One region of the Fructobacillus cardui genome, then DNA from elsewhere that is predicted to be linked to it. Evidence: predicted binding sites of a transcription regulator. Region 1 holds the regulator's gene; the other holds the start of a gene.
The links. Region 1 encodes HrcA, which represses chaperone genes, less so after heat shock. Its sites were predicted from a motif close to TTAGCACTCNNNNNNNNNGAGTGCTAA; they were not measured.
Positions count from the first base shown of each region.

Region 2: the regulator HrcA is predicted to act here: its motif matches at 3,480-3,506, upstream of groES (co-chaperone GroES).

Region 1 is NZ_CAUZLS010000002.1:222,579-230,618, forward strand. It holds gene truB (tRNA pseudouridine(55) synthase TruB) at 33-962, shown strand; gene ribF (riboflavin biosynthesis protein RibF) at 1,010-1,966, shown strand; gene hrcA (heat-inducible transcriptional repressor HrcA) at 2,160-3,191, shown strand; gene grpE (nucleotide exchange factor GrpE) at 3,210-3,815, shown strand; gene dnaK (molecular chaperone DnaK) at 3,915-5,762, shown strand; gene AABI20_RS03230 (DnaJ C-terminal domain-containing protein) at 5,844-6,755, shown strand; gene def (peptide deformylase) at 6,851-7,429, opposite strand; gene AABI20_RS03240 (UPF0223 family protein) at 7,635-7,910, shown strand; gene AABI20_RS03245 (inositol monophosphatase family protein) at 7,903-8,040, shown strand, end outside.
Region 2 is NZ_CAUZLS010000004.1:117,539-125,578, forward strand. It holds gene AABI20_RS05005 (redox-sensing transcriptional repressor Rex) at 1-10, shown strand, start outside; gene AABI20_RS05010 (lipid II:glycine glycyltransferase FemX) at 15-1,055, shown strand; gene AABI20_RS05015 (Cof-type HAD-IIB family hydrolase) at 1,121-1,966, shown strand; gene AABI20_RS05020 (FUSC family protein) at 2,043-2,528, opposite strand; gene AABI20_RS05025 (nitroreductase family protein) at 2,617-3,357, shown strand; gene groES (co-chaperone GroES) at 3,532-3,816, shown strand; gene groL (chaperonin GroEL) at 3,887-5,509, shown strand; gene AABI20_RS05040 (DUF3290 domain-containing protein) at 5,649-6,092, shown strand; gene AABI20_RS05045 (DUF421 domain-containing protein) at 6,089-6,739, shown strand; gene AABI20_RS05050 (hypothetical protein) at 6,778-7,458, shown strand; gene cbpA (cyclic di-AMP binding protein CbpA) at 7,547-8,040, opposite strand, start outside.

The sequences.
Region 1 (8,040 bases):
GGTTTTTTTAATTGCACAGATGGAGGCCAATGATGGCAACAAAAAAGCACCCCGAACTATCCGGCCTGCTGGTCGTAAATAAGCCTAAGGAAATGACTTCATTTGGCGTGGTTGCGCGACTACGGCGGGTAACCGGACAGAAGAAGATTGGCCACGCAGGGACGCTCGATCCAAACGTGGAGGGCGTTTTGGTTGTCGCCTTGGGGAAGGCGACTAAGTTAATTGACCTTTTGCAAAGTCGGCCAAAAACCTACACGGGGACGGTGACCTTTGGTTATGCAACGGAAAGTCAGGATGCTGATGGGGCGGTTGTTGAAGAACAGCCTTTGAGAGCAGCCATTGACCAGGAGCAGCTCGACGCAGCTCGAGCTGATTTGACCGGTGACATTATCCAGATTCCACCAATCTATTCGGCCGTTAAGGTCAACGGCAAGCGCCTCTATGAATATGCGCGAGCGGGGGAAGAGGTTGAACTCCCCAAGCGAGAGGCGACTATTTATCGTTTCGACCAGACCAGCCCATTAACCTGGGTTGAAGGTCAACCTTACCAGCAAATGGACTTCTTGGCCCAAGTTTCCAAGGGAACTTATATTCGGACTCTGGCTTACGATCTTGGCCAAAAATTAGGGCTACCCGCGACGATGACGGCTTTGAAGCGAATAGCTGGCTCTGGTTTTACAATCGATCAAGCCGTCCCACTCGATGACTTGTTGACGATGGACTATCCCAAAATCTTAACGCACGTGCATTCCATTGAGTCCGTGTTGGCTTGGCCAAAGAAGGTCTTAACCCAAGATGAGGTCTTTGCGGTCAAGAACGGGCAAAAGATTCCAGTTAGTACCTGGCCACAAAATGATGCCGGTTACTACCAAGTGTATGACCGAGACCGGTTGCTGGCAGTCTACGCCTTTGATGCCGACCAGGATCTCTGGCGGTCGCGGTATTTCTTTGCCCAAAATTGAAACAAGCTAAGTGATTGAATGAGTAAAAACTCTGCTATAATATGCCCATGACTGAATTAATATCTTTGCATTATCCATTAAAAGAATTGCCCCAATTGACTAGTAAGCAAGTGCTGGCAATGGGCTTTTTTGACGGGGTCCATTTGGGCCATCAGAAGGTAATCCAGGAAGCGGCGCGGGTGGCGCACGAAAATGGATTGCCGCTGGCCGTTTTGACTTATAACCCTTACCCGGGCCTAGTATTTAAAAAGCTGCCTCAACCCTGGCATGATTTAACACCCCTGGACCAGAAGGTTCAGCTGCTAGGGAAGCTGGGCGTTGATCGGGTGTACTGCCTTCAATTGACGTCACACCTTTCGGCCTTGCATCCGGAAGAATTTATTAAGGAAATTCTTTTGCCTCTCCAGGTTCATACCGTTGTTGCGGGCTTTGACCACCGTTACGGCAAGAAGGAGTACCAAGCTGACATGGCTCACCTGCCTGAATATGCTGCTGGTCGCTTTGATGTCCTGACGGTTGCTAAGAAGGCCCTTGGTAAATCAGCTGTCAAGGTGGCTTCAAGGCAGATCCGTCAAGACCTAGCCGCTGGTAACTTGGCTGCCGTAACAGAGAGCCTTGGTCGCGTTCACGAGACCACCGGTCTGATTGTCCATGGGGATGCTCGGGGCCGGACGTTGGGTTTCCCAACGATTAATATTTGGACGCCGGAAGTTGAGTTCCTGCCTGGTATCGGTGTTTACGCTGTGAGCGCCTATGTTGATGGCCGCTGGGTCGATGGCATGGCCTCGATTGGTCGCAATGTGACTTTTGAAGCGAACCGACCGGTGACAGTTGAAATTAACCTTTTTGATTTCGCCGATGAAGTTTATGGGGAACCGGTGAAAGTCCAGTGGTATGCGAAGTTGCGCAATGAAGTGAAGTTTGATTCCGCAGAAGCCTTGGTTGACCAGTTGCTGATTGACCAACAAAAAACACGTGAATACTTTCAAGAAAAAGTAGATTAATTTTAATCTGCTTTTTTCTTTGCCATGACATAATCGCTATTAAGGTTGATAGATGGGTATTTTTTCATAAAATTAGCACTCGTTTATAAAGAGTGCTAAAAATAGTTTGCATTTTTCTGAATCTTTTGTATAATATAGTTGTTAGCAGTTAAGAGTTTTGAGTGCTAAACAAAATTAAAGGGGGTTTGGGTTGATGCTAACTGATCGACAGCAATTAATTTTGGCGGCGATTATTTATGAATATACCCAGACTGCCCGAGCGGTCGGGTCAAAGACCTTACATGATCAGTTGAATTTGGAATTTTCACCGGCAACGATTCGCAATGAGATGAGTTTCTTGGAGGAAGCTGAGCTGATTAAAAAGCTCCATACCTCCGCTGGTCGAATTCCTTCAAAAACTGGTTACCGCTACTACCTTGACCATTTAATGGTGGCTGACCAGGTTTCTGACCAAGATGTTGCGCTGATTGCCCAACAAATTCGTGGTAACTTCCATGAATTGGATGATTTGCTTGGCCAAACAGCCCGGCAATTGGCAGACATGACGGGATTAACGGCCTTGGTGTTGAAGCCAAAAGCCGTTAACCTAAAAATCTCGTCTTTCCAACTGATTCAGCTGGAACGGCAACAGGTTTTGGCTGTCTTAGCAACGTCTGATGGCAAAGTAACTTCGCAAACTTTCCGTCTGCCAAAGGAAATGACCGTCTCGTCCTTAACGGACATGGTGGCCTATATCAATGCACAGATGGTTGGCAGACCGGTTCAAGAAGTCCTTTCACTGATGAACTCAGAAGAGTTGCCCGTCACGCTTTCACGCAATGTTGAAAGCCCGGCAGCTTTCCTGCAGCTCTTTGGGGAGGTCTTGGCTCGGTCGGTTGAAGAACAGGTCCACATTGGTGGCCGCCTCAACCTCTTAGAAGTGGCTGACGACGCTTACTTAAACCTGAAGGAAGCACGGTCAGTCTTGGAATTGTTTGACTCGCCTGAGGCGGTTCGCCAATTGGCTGTGACACAAAAACAGTCGGTGATGATTCGCTTGGGTCAGGAGTTACCAACGCCGCTTTTGCAGGATTACGCCATTCTTGCTGCACCGTTTTCGGTCGGTGGTGATGATGGCGGTGTGATCGCATTAGTGGGTCCCATTCGGATGCCATATGCCAAGATTGCTAGGTTGCTATCAACCTTTGCCAAAGCACTAGATACAAAATTATTCGAATATGTTTAACCAAAAGGAGGAACGCCCGTGGCGAAGTCTGAAGATGAAAAAGATTTGAAGCAAGCTGATATTGAGGAAGAAACAGAGGCAAAGGAATTTGCTGATGCGGACCAAACTCAAGAAGAAGCAAAAGACAAATCAGAAGAAACGCAAGCAGAATCAATAGAGGAGCCAGCAGTGGATCCAATAGCTGATTTGCAAGCAGCGCTTGAGAAGAAGGATGATGAATTACTTCGTGCTCAGGCTGAAATTCAAAACATCCAAAGCCGTAATGCTCGTGAGATTCAAAATATTCGCAAGTATGATGGCCAGAAATTAGCCGAAGCCATTTTACCGGTGGTTGATAACTTGGAACGCGCCCTTGCAGTTGAAGTGGGGGATGACGACAAGGTGGCTCAAATTCATAAGGGTGTTGAAATCACGTTGAAGACTTTGAAGCAGGCGTTGACAACCAATGGTATTCAAGAAGTCGGCCAAGTTGGTGATGCCTTTGATCCAAATACCATGCAAGGTGTTCAATCTGTGCCGGCAGAAGGCAAAATTAAGGCCGATCAAGTGGCGACGGTCTTGCAAAAGGGTTATGTCCTTCAAGATCGCGTCATTCGTCCAGCGATGGTCGCAGTGGCAAAATAACATTTGCGAAATAGCAAATATTTGGTGACTCAGCCCTTTGGCACCACACCTTAAAAAGCTTAAGAATATGATTTAAAAAATAGGAAGGGTCGATATACTATGTCAAAGATTATCGGAATTGATTTAGGAACTACTAACTCAGCTGTTGCCGTTTTGGAAGGTGGTAAGCCAAAGATTATTACAAACCCTGATGGTGGTCGTACGACACCTTCAGTTGTGTCATTTAAGAATGGGGAGACCCAGGTTGGTGACGTTGCTAAGCGTCAAGCAATCACAAACCCAGACACGATTTCATCAATCAAGTCTCACATGGGTGAAGCAGGTTACAAGGTAACCGTTGATGGTAAAGATTACACACCACAAGAAATCTCAGCCATGGTTTTGCAGTACATCAAGGGCTATGCAGAAGACTACTTGGGTGAAAAGGTAGACAAGGCCGTTATCACGGTTCCTGCATACTTTAACGATGCTCAACGTCAAGCTACCAAGGATGCCGGTAAGATTGCCGGTTTGGAAGTCGAACGAATCATCAACGAACCAACGGCTGCTGCTTTGGCTTATGGAATGGACAAGTTGGACAAGGATGAAAAGATTTTGGTTTATGACCTTGGTGGAGGAACATTTGATGTTTCTGTCCTTGAATTAGGTGATGGTGTCTTTGAAGTTTTGTCAACAAATGGTGACACACACCTTGGCGGTGATGACTTCGATGCTAAGATTATCGACTACTTGGCTGATGAATTCAAGAAGGAAAACGGCATCGACTTGAAGCAAGATAAGTTGGCTTTGCAACGTTTGAAGGATGCCGCTGAAAGTGCTAAGAAGACTTTGTCTTCAGCAACTGAAGCACAAATCGATTTGCCATTTATCGCTTCTGGCGACCAAGGACCTTTGCACTTGCAAACTTCTTTGACTCGAGCAAAGTTCAACGAATTGACAGCTGATTTGGTTAAGAAGGCCGAAGCACCCGTAATGAACGCCTTGAAGGATGCTGGCTTGTCATTTAATGACATTGATGAAGTAATCTTGAATGGTGGTTCAACTCGTATCCCTGCTGTCCAAGAATCAGTGAAGAAGATGACTGGTAAGGAACCAAACCACTCAATCAATCCTGATGAAGCCGTTGCCTTGGGTGCTGCTGTTCAAGGTGGTGTGATTACTGGGGATGTTAAGGACGTTGTTTTGTTGGATGTTACGCCTTTGTCACTTGGTATTGAAACCATGGGCGGCGTCTTCACGAAGTTGATTGATCGTAACACGACCATTCCAACTTCAAAGTCGCAAGTCTTCTCAACTGCAGAAGACAACCAGCCAGCTGTTGATATTCACGTTTTGCAAGGTGAACGTTCAATGGCCGCTGATAACAAGACTTTGGGTCGGTTCCAATTGTCTGACATTCCTGCCGCAAAGCGTGGTGTCCCACAAATCGAAGTGACGTTTGATATCGACCGTAACGGTATCGTGAACGTTTCTGCTAAGGATTTGGGAACGCAAAAGGAACAAAAGATTACTATCCAAGCTGCCGGTGGTTTGTCTGACGAAGAAATCGAAAAGATGATGAACGACGCCAAGGCAAACGAAGAAGCCGACAACAAGAAGAAGGAAGCAGTTGAAACGCGTAATAACGCCGACCAATTGATTTTCCAGACTGAAAAGACGTTGGAAGAAGTTGGCGACAAGTTGTCAGATGACGACAAGAAGCCAACACAAGATGCCTTGGATGCTTTGAAGAAGGCTAAGGAAGATGCTGCTGCCGAAGACGCTGACTTGACTGATTTGAAGGCCAAGACAGACGACTTGCAAAAGGTAGCTACTGAATTGGCAACAAAGTTGTACCAGCAAGCACAACAAGCCCAAGAAGCACAGGGTGGTGCCGAAGGTGCTAAGAAGGATGACAACACTGTTGATGGTGACTTCGAAGAAGTTAACCCAGACGACAAGAAGTAATCTTTTCTTTGCCAGTAAAAACTGATAAAATGGACCAGCTGCGGCTCGGTCCGTACATATTTGAATCAAAGGAGTCCGCTTGTGAATAACACTGAATTTTACGACCGTCTTGGGGTTTCTAAGACAGCCAGTCAAGATGAAATTAAAAAAGCATATCGCAAACTTTCAAAGAAGTACCACCCCGATTTGAACCATGAACCAGGGGCTGAGGACAAGTATAAGGAAGTTCAGGAAGCCTTTGAAACGCTTGGTGACCCACAAAAGCGCCAGCAGTATGACCAATTTGGTGCTGCAGGTGCCCAAGGAGGCTTTGGGGGTCAAGGAGGCTTCGGTGGTGCTCAGGGCGGTTTCGGCGACTTTTCTGATTTGGGCGATATCTTCTCTCAGATGTTTGGTGGCGGATTCCAGGATCCCAATGCACCACGTAAGGGTCGTGACCTCCAGTACAGGATGCATTTGACCTTTGAGGAAGCCATTTTTGGAACTGAAAAGAACGTTAAGTATACGCGTTCACAGGCCGACCGTTCACAGCACGAGGTCAAGGTGAAGGTGCCTGCCGGCGTTGAAAGTGGTCAGCAGATGCGTTTGTCTGGCCAAGGTGAAGACGGTATTAATGGTGGTCCACAGGGTGACTTGTACGTGGTCTTCTCCGTTGCGGCTTCAAAGGATGGCTTTGAGCGTGATGGTGCTGATATCTACCTTCAGCAAGATATTGACTTTATTACGGCGGCCATGGGGGCTGAAATCCCAGTTAAAACGGTTCACGGTGAAGTGAAGTTGAAGATTCCAGCAGGGACGCAAAATGGTCGGCGCTTCCGCTTAGGCGGTAAAGGAGCTGCTCGCTTGCATAACAACGGCTATGGTGACCAATTTGTCATTGTCAACGTTGTTGTCCCAACAAAACTTAACAAGGACCAAAAGGCGGCCTTAGAGGCCTTTGCGACCGCTTCAGGTGTTAAGGTTGCTAAGAAGAAGTCAATCTTCGATAAGTAAGACAATTTAAAATCAGTTAAGATGTCTTTAGTCTCCATCTGTTCAATCAAAAAGCCGACTCAGCTGAGTCGGCTTTTTATAGTTTATCAGTATTTTTAAAGGTACTTAGTTGAATCGTCTACATGCCACGGGTCCTGGCGGTCGATATGGTCGTAGTACAACTTACCGTGCAGGTGGTCAATTTCATGTTGGAAAACGATGGCCGGGTAGTTGCGCAGCGTCTTTGTCAGTGTCTGACCAGATTCGTCTTGGTAGCGAACGGTAATCTTCTTTGACCGAGGGACAAAGCCAGGAACGTCTTCGTCTACCGAAAGGCAACCTTCGCCAGTTTCCAATGCGGCCCGTCCAACTGTTTCAGACACGATGACGGGGTTAAAGACAACGCCCTTGAAGAATGGTTTGTCTTCCGCATCTTCGGCTGGGTCAGCAGATGGAATCAAGATGGCCGTCATCTGCAAAGATTCCCCAACCTGTGGGGCAGCCAGGCCGACGCCGGGACGTAGACCATATTTTTCATTTTTTTCCTCGTCTTGTGAGACCTCTAAGTAAGTCATCATATCCTTGGCGAGTTGTTGGTGTTCCGGGCTGAGTGGGAAGGGAACTTCCTGAGCCTGGTCACGTAAAACGGGATCACCGTCTCGCGTGATTTTATCCATGGTGAAACGAATTGTCATGCTGGTTAACTCCTACTTACAATTTATCAACTTTTAGTATAGCAGAAATCGGTTGGCAACTGGCTTTTGCTCTTTGACTTTTCTGATTTTTTCGTGGATTGGTGCGGTGATTTGCCTTTTAAATCAGTCGGCTTTTCTGGAAAGGGGAGTGAAAGCTTGTTAGAATAGAGGTGATATGTTCATTGTGCATTTGAAAGGATTGTCTATGGCAGAGCAATACCAGCTTCCAATTGACGGTAATTGGAATCAAGACGATATTATTGCGGTTTCAAATTTGATTGATGCCGTTTTGCAGGTTTATGAGGGCGGTTGCGACCGCGAATACCTCTTGACGACTTACCGGCGGTTTTTGACCGTTATCCCATCAAAGTCTGAACAGAAGGCCTTTGACCGTGATTTTGAGCAACAGACTGGCCGGTCGATTTATCAGACGATGAAATTGACAGAAAATCCTGTCCAGCGGGTTTTAGTCAATGACTGAGTGGACGAATGATCAATTAACTCAGGTGGACCAAACGGTACGGCGGTGGTTAGCCGAATTAGGCCGTGAAGCTCGAAAAACCAAGAACCAAGATTTGCATGTTGGTCAAAAAGAGGGCGACTTTCGCAAC
Region 2 (8,040 bases), on a different contig from region 1:
GGGAAAGTAAGGATATGACGGTCTTAGATTTAACACAGCCAAGTCAGGTACAAAGATACCAAGACTTTGTTAGGACAGCGGCTAAAGGCCAAGTGACCCAGGACCCACTCTGGGGTGATTTGAAGGCTAATTGGGGCCACTTATACCTCTATCATGAAAATCAGGATGGCGACATTGATGCCGCAATGGCGGTCTTGACTGTTGAAGCCGTACCTGGAAAATTGTTGGCATATTGCCCAAAGGGACCTGTTGCTGACGTGACCAACGTTGGCTTGGTTAAGGAATTGGTTCAAGAAGCGTTGGCTAATTTGCCAGAAAACGTCTTTTTGGTTCGAATGGATCCGGAAGTGCTCTACAACCAAGACTTGGATCAGGCTTACCAAGATGCTGGCTTTGTGACCCGGAATGTTAAAGTCGAGAATATGCATGGCAACATTCAACCACGTAAAAACGTGATTTTGTTCTATGATGGTCGAGGCGAAGGGGCACAACCAATCACTGATGAAGCCAGTTTGATGAAGCACTTCAAAAGCGATTACCGCAATCAAATTCGGCGGGCCATCAAGGATGGGGTCACCGTTACCTCTGGTCGTAGTAAGGAAGACATTGAGGCTTTCTATAAGACCTATACGATGATGGCCAAGGCTCAGGGAATCACCCACCGGCCAATCGAATACTTCTACCGCATGCAAGAACTGTGGGTTGATTCTGATTTGTTCCGGGTTTTCTTGGCACATTATGACGGCCAAGTGATTGCGGCTGGAATTGGCTTTGGTTACGGGGAAAAGATTTGGTATATGTATGCCGGATCAAACCGTGAATTTGCCAAGCACTATGGTCCCTACCTCGTGCAGTGGGAAATGCTGAAGTGGGGGCTTTCCTTAGGGAAGGTTGCTTATGATTTCGGCGGTGTTGGCGAATTTGACCACACTGACGGTCTTTATAAGTTTAAGCACGGCTTTGCCTACCATGACCCACAGGTTGCCTATATTGGGGAGCTGGATTGGGTTGTCGACCAGGTAGCCTATCAAAAATACTTAGAACAATTTGCCTAGCCGATGATGGTAGCCCCTAGTTGTGTGAACTAGTCGACTAGCAAACAAGACAAGAAAGGCATCCAATGACCATTAAAATGATTGCATCCGATATGGATGGTACGTTTTTATCCGGTGAAGATAGTTACGATCAAGAACACTTTGCCCGGGTTTTGTCACAATTAAAGGAAAAAGGCGTGCGCTTTGTCGCGGCCTCCGGTCGACAAGTGGCCAATTTAAAGGAGCTTTTTGAGCCGATGGCCGCTTATGGCTTGTTAGACCAAATCGATTTTGTCGGTTCCAACGGGTCGGTGGTAACAACACCAGGCCAAGAATTGTACGCGGTCTATCTGACACCAGAACAGATTCGTAAGGTGATTGATTGGAATGCTTTAAATCCCCAATCAGCCGACAATGTGATTGTTTTAGCTGGTGTCAACGGGACCTATATTTCCAACCACGTCAGCCAAGAGTTTAAGGAAATGCTGTCGATGTTCTATCCGAATGTTGTTCAAGTTGAAAAACTTTTGAAGATTGATGATAAGATTTTAGGTGTTTCTTTCGTCTGGCCTCATGAAGAGGTCCAGGAACACGTTCAACAATTGGAAGAGGTTTTTGGCGAAGAAGTCCACGTCACTGGTTCTGGCTTTGGATCTGTTGATGTTTTGCCAAAGGGTGTCGATAAGGCGGCGGCCTTGGAAGTTCTCCAAGATTATTACAACGTCACGGATAATGAAGTGATGGTCTTTGGTGATAACACTAATGATTTGGAAATGCTGGCGAAGTATGACAACTCTTACCTGATGCCAAATGCCATGCCATTAATGCACGATGTCCATAAGCGTTTGGCGTTAAAGACAAACGTTCAGGATGGTGTGTTGGCAACCATTGAAAGTGAATTGCAACTCGATAATCAAGTTGAAATGGATTAAAAAAAGACTCGCTGAGTCTTTTTTTCTTGCCTATTAAATTGTATTTGCTGTCGGACACTTAGACCGAAAGATATGTTTAATTGGTTTCCTGTTCTGGGATACCAAAATAATTAACGCCGATAGCAAACAAAACACCAATAAAGGTATCAACGATTCGTAAGAAGACGTAGTCGATGGTGGCATCCATTGGGATGGTCAAAGCAATCAACAAGAGGGCTGCGAGACCACCGACAATTCCTAGACTACAGTTTAAAGCGTTGAGAATAACAATCGTGCAGATAACAAAAATTGGGATAATGACGATTGGCATCCAACTATTGTGGTGTGTAAATTCTCGGATCAAAAAGTAAAGTAGCGAGAAGAAACCACCAACACTATTTGATAGTAAACGAATTTTGGCGAATTGAATGGTATTGTCCCAATCTTCTCGAAGGGCGAAGACGGCCGCCAGGGCGGGAACAGACGCTGGTCGGTCAACAAAGTGGTAAACGAGTAAGACCAACATCACAACAATGGCGGTTTTCACGGTCCGCATGCCGACGTGGATCTGTAACTTTTTCATGGGGTGCTCCTATTTTATTGATAGTATTTAGCGTATCATAGATAGTAAGATAAAGGTAATGATTGTCCAATCAGTGAGGTAAAACATGATTAAAAATCCAGTACTTGATCAATTACATGATCACCAATCAATCCGTTCTTTCTCCGATCGGCCAGTGACCGATGAGGAAGTCGAAGCAATTTTCTCTGCAGCCCTTGCCGGACCGAATATGCAAAACTTTCAGCCAGTCACTTTTATTGAAATCACCGACCAAGACCTCAAGAGGCGGGTCACTGAAAAGGTGAAGATGAAGTACATCGAAAATGCCACTCGGTATTTTGTTGTTACCGTCGATTGGCACAAGGTTTTGTTAAATCAGGACGCTGAAACCCGGGCCATTATGGAAGAACGAATCCAGCACTACCAATATTTGGAGGGCGGTATTGTTTCAGCTTCGATTGCCTTAGGTCGTGCTCAGGTGGCGGCTGAATCGCTTGGAATCGGTTCTGTCACAATGGCAGGTGCAATGGGCGCCTTTGAACTCTATGAAAAGGAATTGGACTTGCCAAAGTACGTTAAGCCAATTATGGGCTTTTCACTTGGCTACCCTAATCCAAAACCAGGCGTCAAACCTAAGTTGCCATTGGCTGGTTCATTGATGAAGGACCATTACGATGACGACCAAATGAAGGCTGCCATTGAGGAATATGATCAAACGATGGCCACTTACTTTAAGGGGCGGGATATTGATTCCAATTGGACGAAGCATAACGCCTCTTTGTTAACGAAGGGTGCTGCGAACACTGCCCTATCTCAATACCCTCATGATAAGGGACTTGATTTAAAATAAAATAAAGATGTATAAAAAGTCGTGCAAGCTCTATTGATGGAGGCCTTGACCGGCTTTTCTTTTGCATAAAACGAATTTCACTGTGTTGACAAATAGGTCTTAGGTGCTATACTAAAGTCAGATTAGCACTCGATGTGTACGAGTGCTAAAAATAACAAACGGAGGTTGTGATTCATGTTAAAGCCCTTAGGAGACCGCGTGGTCGTCAGTGTTGCAGAACAAAGTGAAAAGACAGTGGGTGGCATTGTCTTAGCCGCTAATACGCAAGAAAAGCCAGTAACCGGTAAGGTTGTGGCAACAGGGAGTGGCTTGGTGGCTAATTCAGGCCAGAAGCTGGACATGACAGTCAAAGAAGGAGACCAGGTTTTGTTTGACAAGTTTGCTGGTCAGGAATTGACTTATGATGGTCAATCATACTTGGCTCTCCATGAAAAAGATATTATCGCCATCGTTGATTAAACAATAATTACAAGACAATTAGCACAAATAATGATGATTTCAATCAGTTTTGGTTAAAGGAGTAGGGAAAATGGCAAAAGAATTGAAGTTTGCGGAAGACGCTCGCTCAAAGATGAAGGTCGGAGTTGACAAGTTGGCCGACACTGTTAAAACAACAATTGGACCAAAGGGTCGTAACGTTGTTTTGGAAGAATCTTATGGTTCGCCAATTATTACAAATGATGGGGTCACAATTGCTAAGGCGATTGAATTAGAGGACCACTTTGAAAACATGGGTGCCAAGTTGGTTGCTGAAGTTGCTTCAAAAACTAATGACATTGCGGGTGATGGTACCACTACTGCCACCGTTTTGACTCAAGCGATTGTTGGCGAAGGGCTTAAGAACGTGACGGCTGGTGCTAACCCTGTTGGCATTCGAACGGGTATTGAAAAGGCAACGGCAGCGGCTGTTGCGAAGTTACATGAGATGTCTCACACGGTTTCAACGAAGGACGAGATTGCTCAAATTGCCTCAATTTCAGCAGCCAGCGATGAAGTTGGTTCTTTGATTGCTGAAGCAATGGAAAAGGTTGGTAACGATGGTGTGATTACTATCGAAGAATCAAAGGGAATTGAAACCACTTTGAACGTTGTCGAAGGAATGCAATTTGACCGTGGCTACATGTCACAGTACATGGTTACTGATAACGAAAAGATGGAAGCTAATTTGGACAACCCTTACATCTTGATCACGGACAAGAAGATTGGTAATATCCAAGATATCTTGCCTGTCTTGCAACAAGTTGTGGAACAGGGGCGGGCAATGTTAATTATCGCAGATGACATTACTGGCGAAGCTTTGCCAACTTTGGTTTTGAACAAGATGCGTGGCACCTTTAACGTTGTTGCTGTGAAGGCACCTGGCTTTGGTGATCGTCGTAAGGCCATGTTGGAAGATATCGCTATCTTAACTGGTGGTACGGTTGTTACGGATGACCTTGGTTTGAACTTGAAGGATGTGACTATCGAACAATTGGGTCAAGCCAATAAGGTCAATATCACCAAGGATAATACCACCGTTGTCGAAGGTGCCGGTGACAAGGCAGCCGTGAAGGAACGGGTTGACTTGATTAAGCAACAAATTGCCGACAGCACTTCAGAATTTGACAAGGAGAAGTTGCAAGAACGTTTGGCAAAGTTGGCCGGCGGTGTGGCTGTCATTAATGTTGGGGCTGCTACTGAAACGGAATTGAAGGAACGTAAGTACCGAATTGAGGATGCTTTGAACGCTACTCGAGCTGCCGTTGAAGAAGGCTTTGTTGCTGGTGGTGGAACGGCTTTGGTGAACGCCATGGCTGCCGCTGCTGCCGTTGAAGCAACAGGCGACGTGGCTACGGGGGTTAAGACCGTTGTGGCTGCTCTTGAAGCCCCAGTTCGTCAAATCGCTGAAAACGCTGGCTTGGAAGGTTCTGTGATTGTTAACAAGTTAAAGGAACAACCTGAAGGAACTGGTTACAATGCCAAGACTGATGAATGGGTTGATATGGTCAAGGCTGGAATCGTTGATCCAACCAAGGTCACACGTTCTGCTTTGCAAAATGCTGCCTCTGTTTCAGCCTTGTTGTTGACGACGGAAGCCGTAGTTGCTGAATCGCCTAAGGAAGACGCATCAATGCCTGCCGCTGGTGCTCCAAGCATGCCAGGCATGATGTAAACTGAGCGCATTTCTGCTAAAAATGTTTTGAATAAGTGCTAAAGAAGGAAGTAGTCCAATTTGGATTACTTTTTTTTTCTAAAAAAATCAGCTGGACCGATGGCTGCCTTGTGCTAGAATAAAGTAACGGAGGGAACTTATGACGTTTTATAGTGTTGATTATTTAACCAAGCAAAATAACTTAACCAATACCGTTGTGATCTTGCTGGTGGCCTTGACCTTTGTTCTTTTGGCTGTTGGTTTGGTAGCAACTTTTCGCCATCGCTTTAATACGCGTTATCGCGATTTGACGATTATTGCCTTTTTATTTTTTGTTTTTTTCGCGGGCGTTCAGTTTACTGATTTGCAAAACACAAATATTAGAAATTCACAGCAAAGTCAGATGACGGCCTTTATTAAAAACTACGTTAAGGCACAGCATGTTAAAACCGACGACGTTTACTTTAATTCGACTTCGTTTGTTGATGGCATGATTGCTAAAGAAGGCAAGAATTATTACCAAATTGGCCTTTCAAAAGATGGCCAGTCCTATACCCGGACTCAGGTTTATTTGGTTAATGCGAATGTGGAGGTACAACGATGAGTTTTTACTTACCGATTATTTTAAAGTTGGGCATCGGCCTGATTGCCTTGATCGTTCAAATTAATATTTTTGGAAAAGGGAATTTGGCCCCATCAAATGCCTTAGACCAAGTTCAAAACTATGTTTTAGGTGGTATCATTGGAGGAACCATTTATACGGCAACGATTACCGTTTTTCAGTTCATTATCGTGCTGGTCATCTGGACGCTTTGGGTCATGATTTTGAAGTTCTTAAAGGAACACAATCACTTGGCCAAAAAGATTATTGATGGCACGCCAAAGGTCGTAATTGACCGTGGCCAGATTGATGTTGATGCTGTCGTGATGGCCGGCCAGTCGGCTTCTGATTTGATGTTTAAGCTCCGAGAGCAAGAAGTCTACGATGTTTCTAAAGTGAAGCGGGCCGTGATTGAACAAAACGGTCAGTTAACCGTGATTGAATATGGCGATCAAAATCCCAAATATCCGATTATTTATGATGGCCAGGCGAACTTTGATGTGTTGGATGCCATTGATCAAGACGAGGATTGGTTGGAAAATCAGGTCATTGCGGAAGGCTATGCCGGGATTAATGATATCTTCGTTGGCGAATACATTCAGGGGAAGATTCGGTTGACTCCTTATAATCAAAGTGATCAGAAGAAGTAATCGCTTGTTGTCAAGGCGGGCGTAGAAAGGATTTTTCATTGACTCTTAAAGAAATCTATCATCGCGCTCGCACTAGTCGAGTTTGGACCATTGTGGTGCCAATGCTCGTTGGTATTGCCTATTCGTGGTGGCGTTACCAGCGCCTTTTGTTTTGGCCAAGCTTATTGATGGTGGTGACGGTGTCCATAGTCAAGCTTGCCTATGACTGGTGGTTTGACCAGTACCCCAGCCATTCGATTTGGATTTTGCGGCTGAAGCGGGGCATTGACGTTATCTTGCCATACTTTTTAATTATTTTAATGCTGTTCTTGAATACAAAGTTCAAGCCAACTGCGGGACTGTTAACTGTTTGGTTCGGGATTGCGTTTCCTTTAATTGCCTTTTCACTGTCGATTTCAGTCGCCAAGGATGTTCGTAAAATCCGCGCAGAGGAAATCAGTGCCAAGGAGTTCCAGCATGCTCAAAGTCGGGCTAGTTGGGTGCGCCCGATCTTCTTGCTCTTGCCGGTTCTTTCCTATGCAGAAATTTTATTGCTAACGCTGTCAGGTTACCTACCACTGCTTGCTTGGGCAATGCTTGTTTTGTTCCCATTAGTTTTTGCTCAGGCATTGGCGGTTGGTTTGGAGTCCGACTTGGATAAGTCGGCTGATTTACCAGCGCGTAACCTCTTTTTGACGGGGCTTGCCCTTGTCTTAGTGTTGGTAATCGCAGGTGCTTGATTTAAATATCAAAAAGAAAACCGATGACTGTGAGATATGAACCCTGAATTTTAGGCTTTATATCACTACTGTCATCGGTTTTTAGTGCTTAGACAAATTCATTTAAGTTTTCAACGGATTGAACTTGGAACCGCTTGCGCTCGAGCTTGGTGATAATCTTGCGCAGGATGGGGGAGTCTTCCGTTAGTGGTAGAGTAAAGAGAATGGATTTCGGTTCGTTTTTCTCGTTTTGGATCGAAAGAACGGACTCGATATTAGTATAGCGGGTGATAACTCGGGTAATTTGTTGTAGATTTCCCCGTTCTTCTTGCTTGGTCTTGACTGCCAGTGAAACACCACCCTTTTGGAGTGACCATGACTGTGATAACAGGTCCATCAAAGAGGAGTGGGTCAGGACGCCGATAAAGTGGTGGGCGTCATCAACCACCGCAATGTGTGGCAGGTCGCGAATAGCGAAGAAAAGTTCATAGAAATCAGCCGAAGTTGAGATAAACTTGGTTGAATTGCGCATGATTGAAGTTGCCCGCTTGCTTGTATCACCACCACGAGCAATATACTCATAAACGTGTTGACGGTAAACAT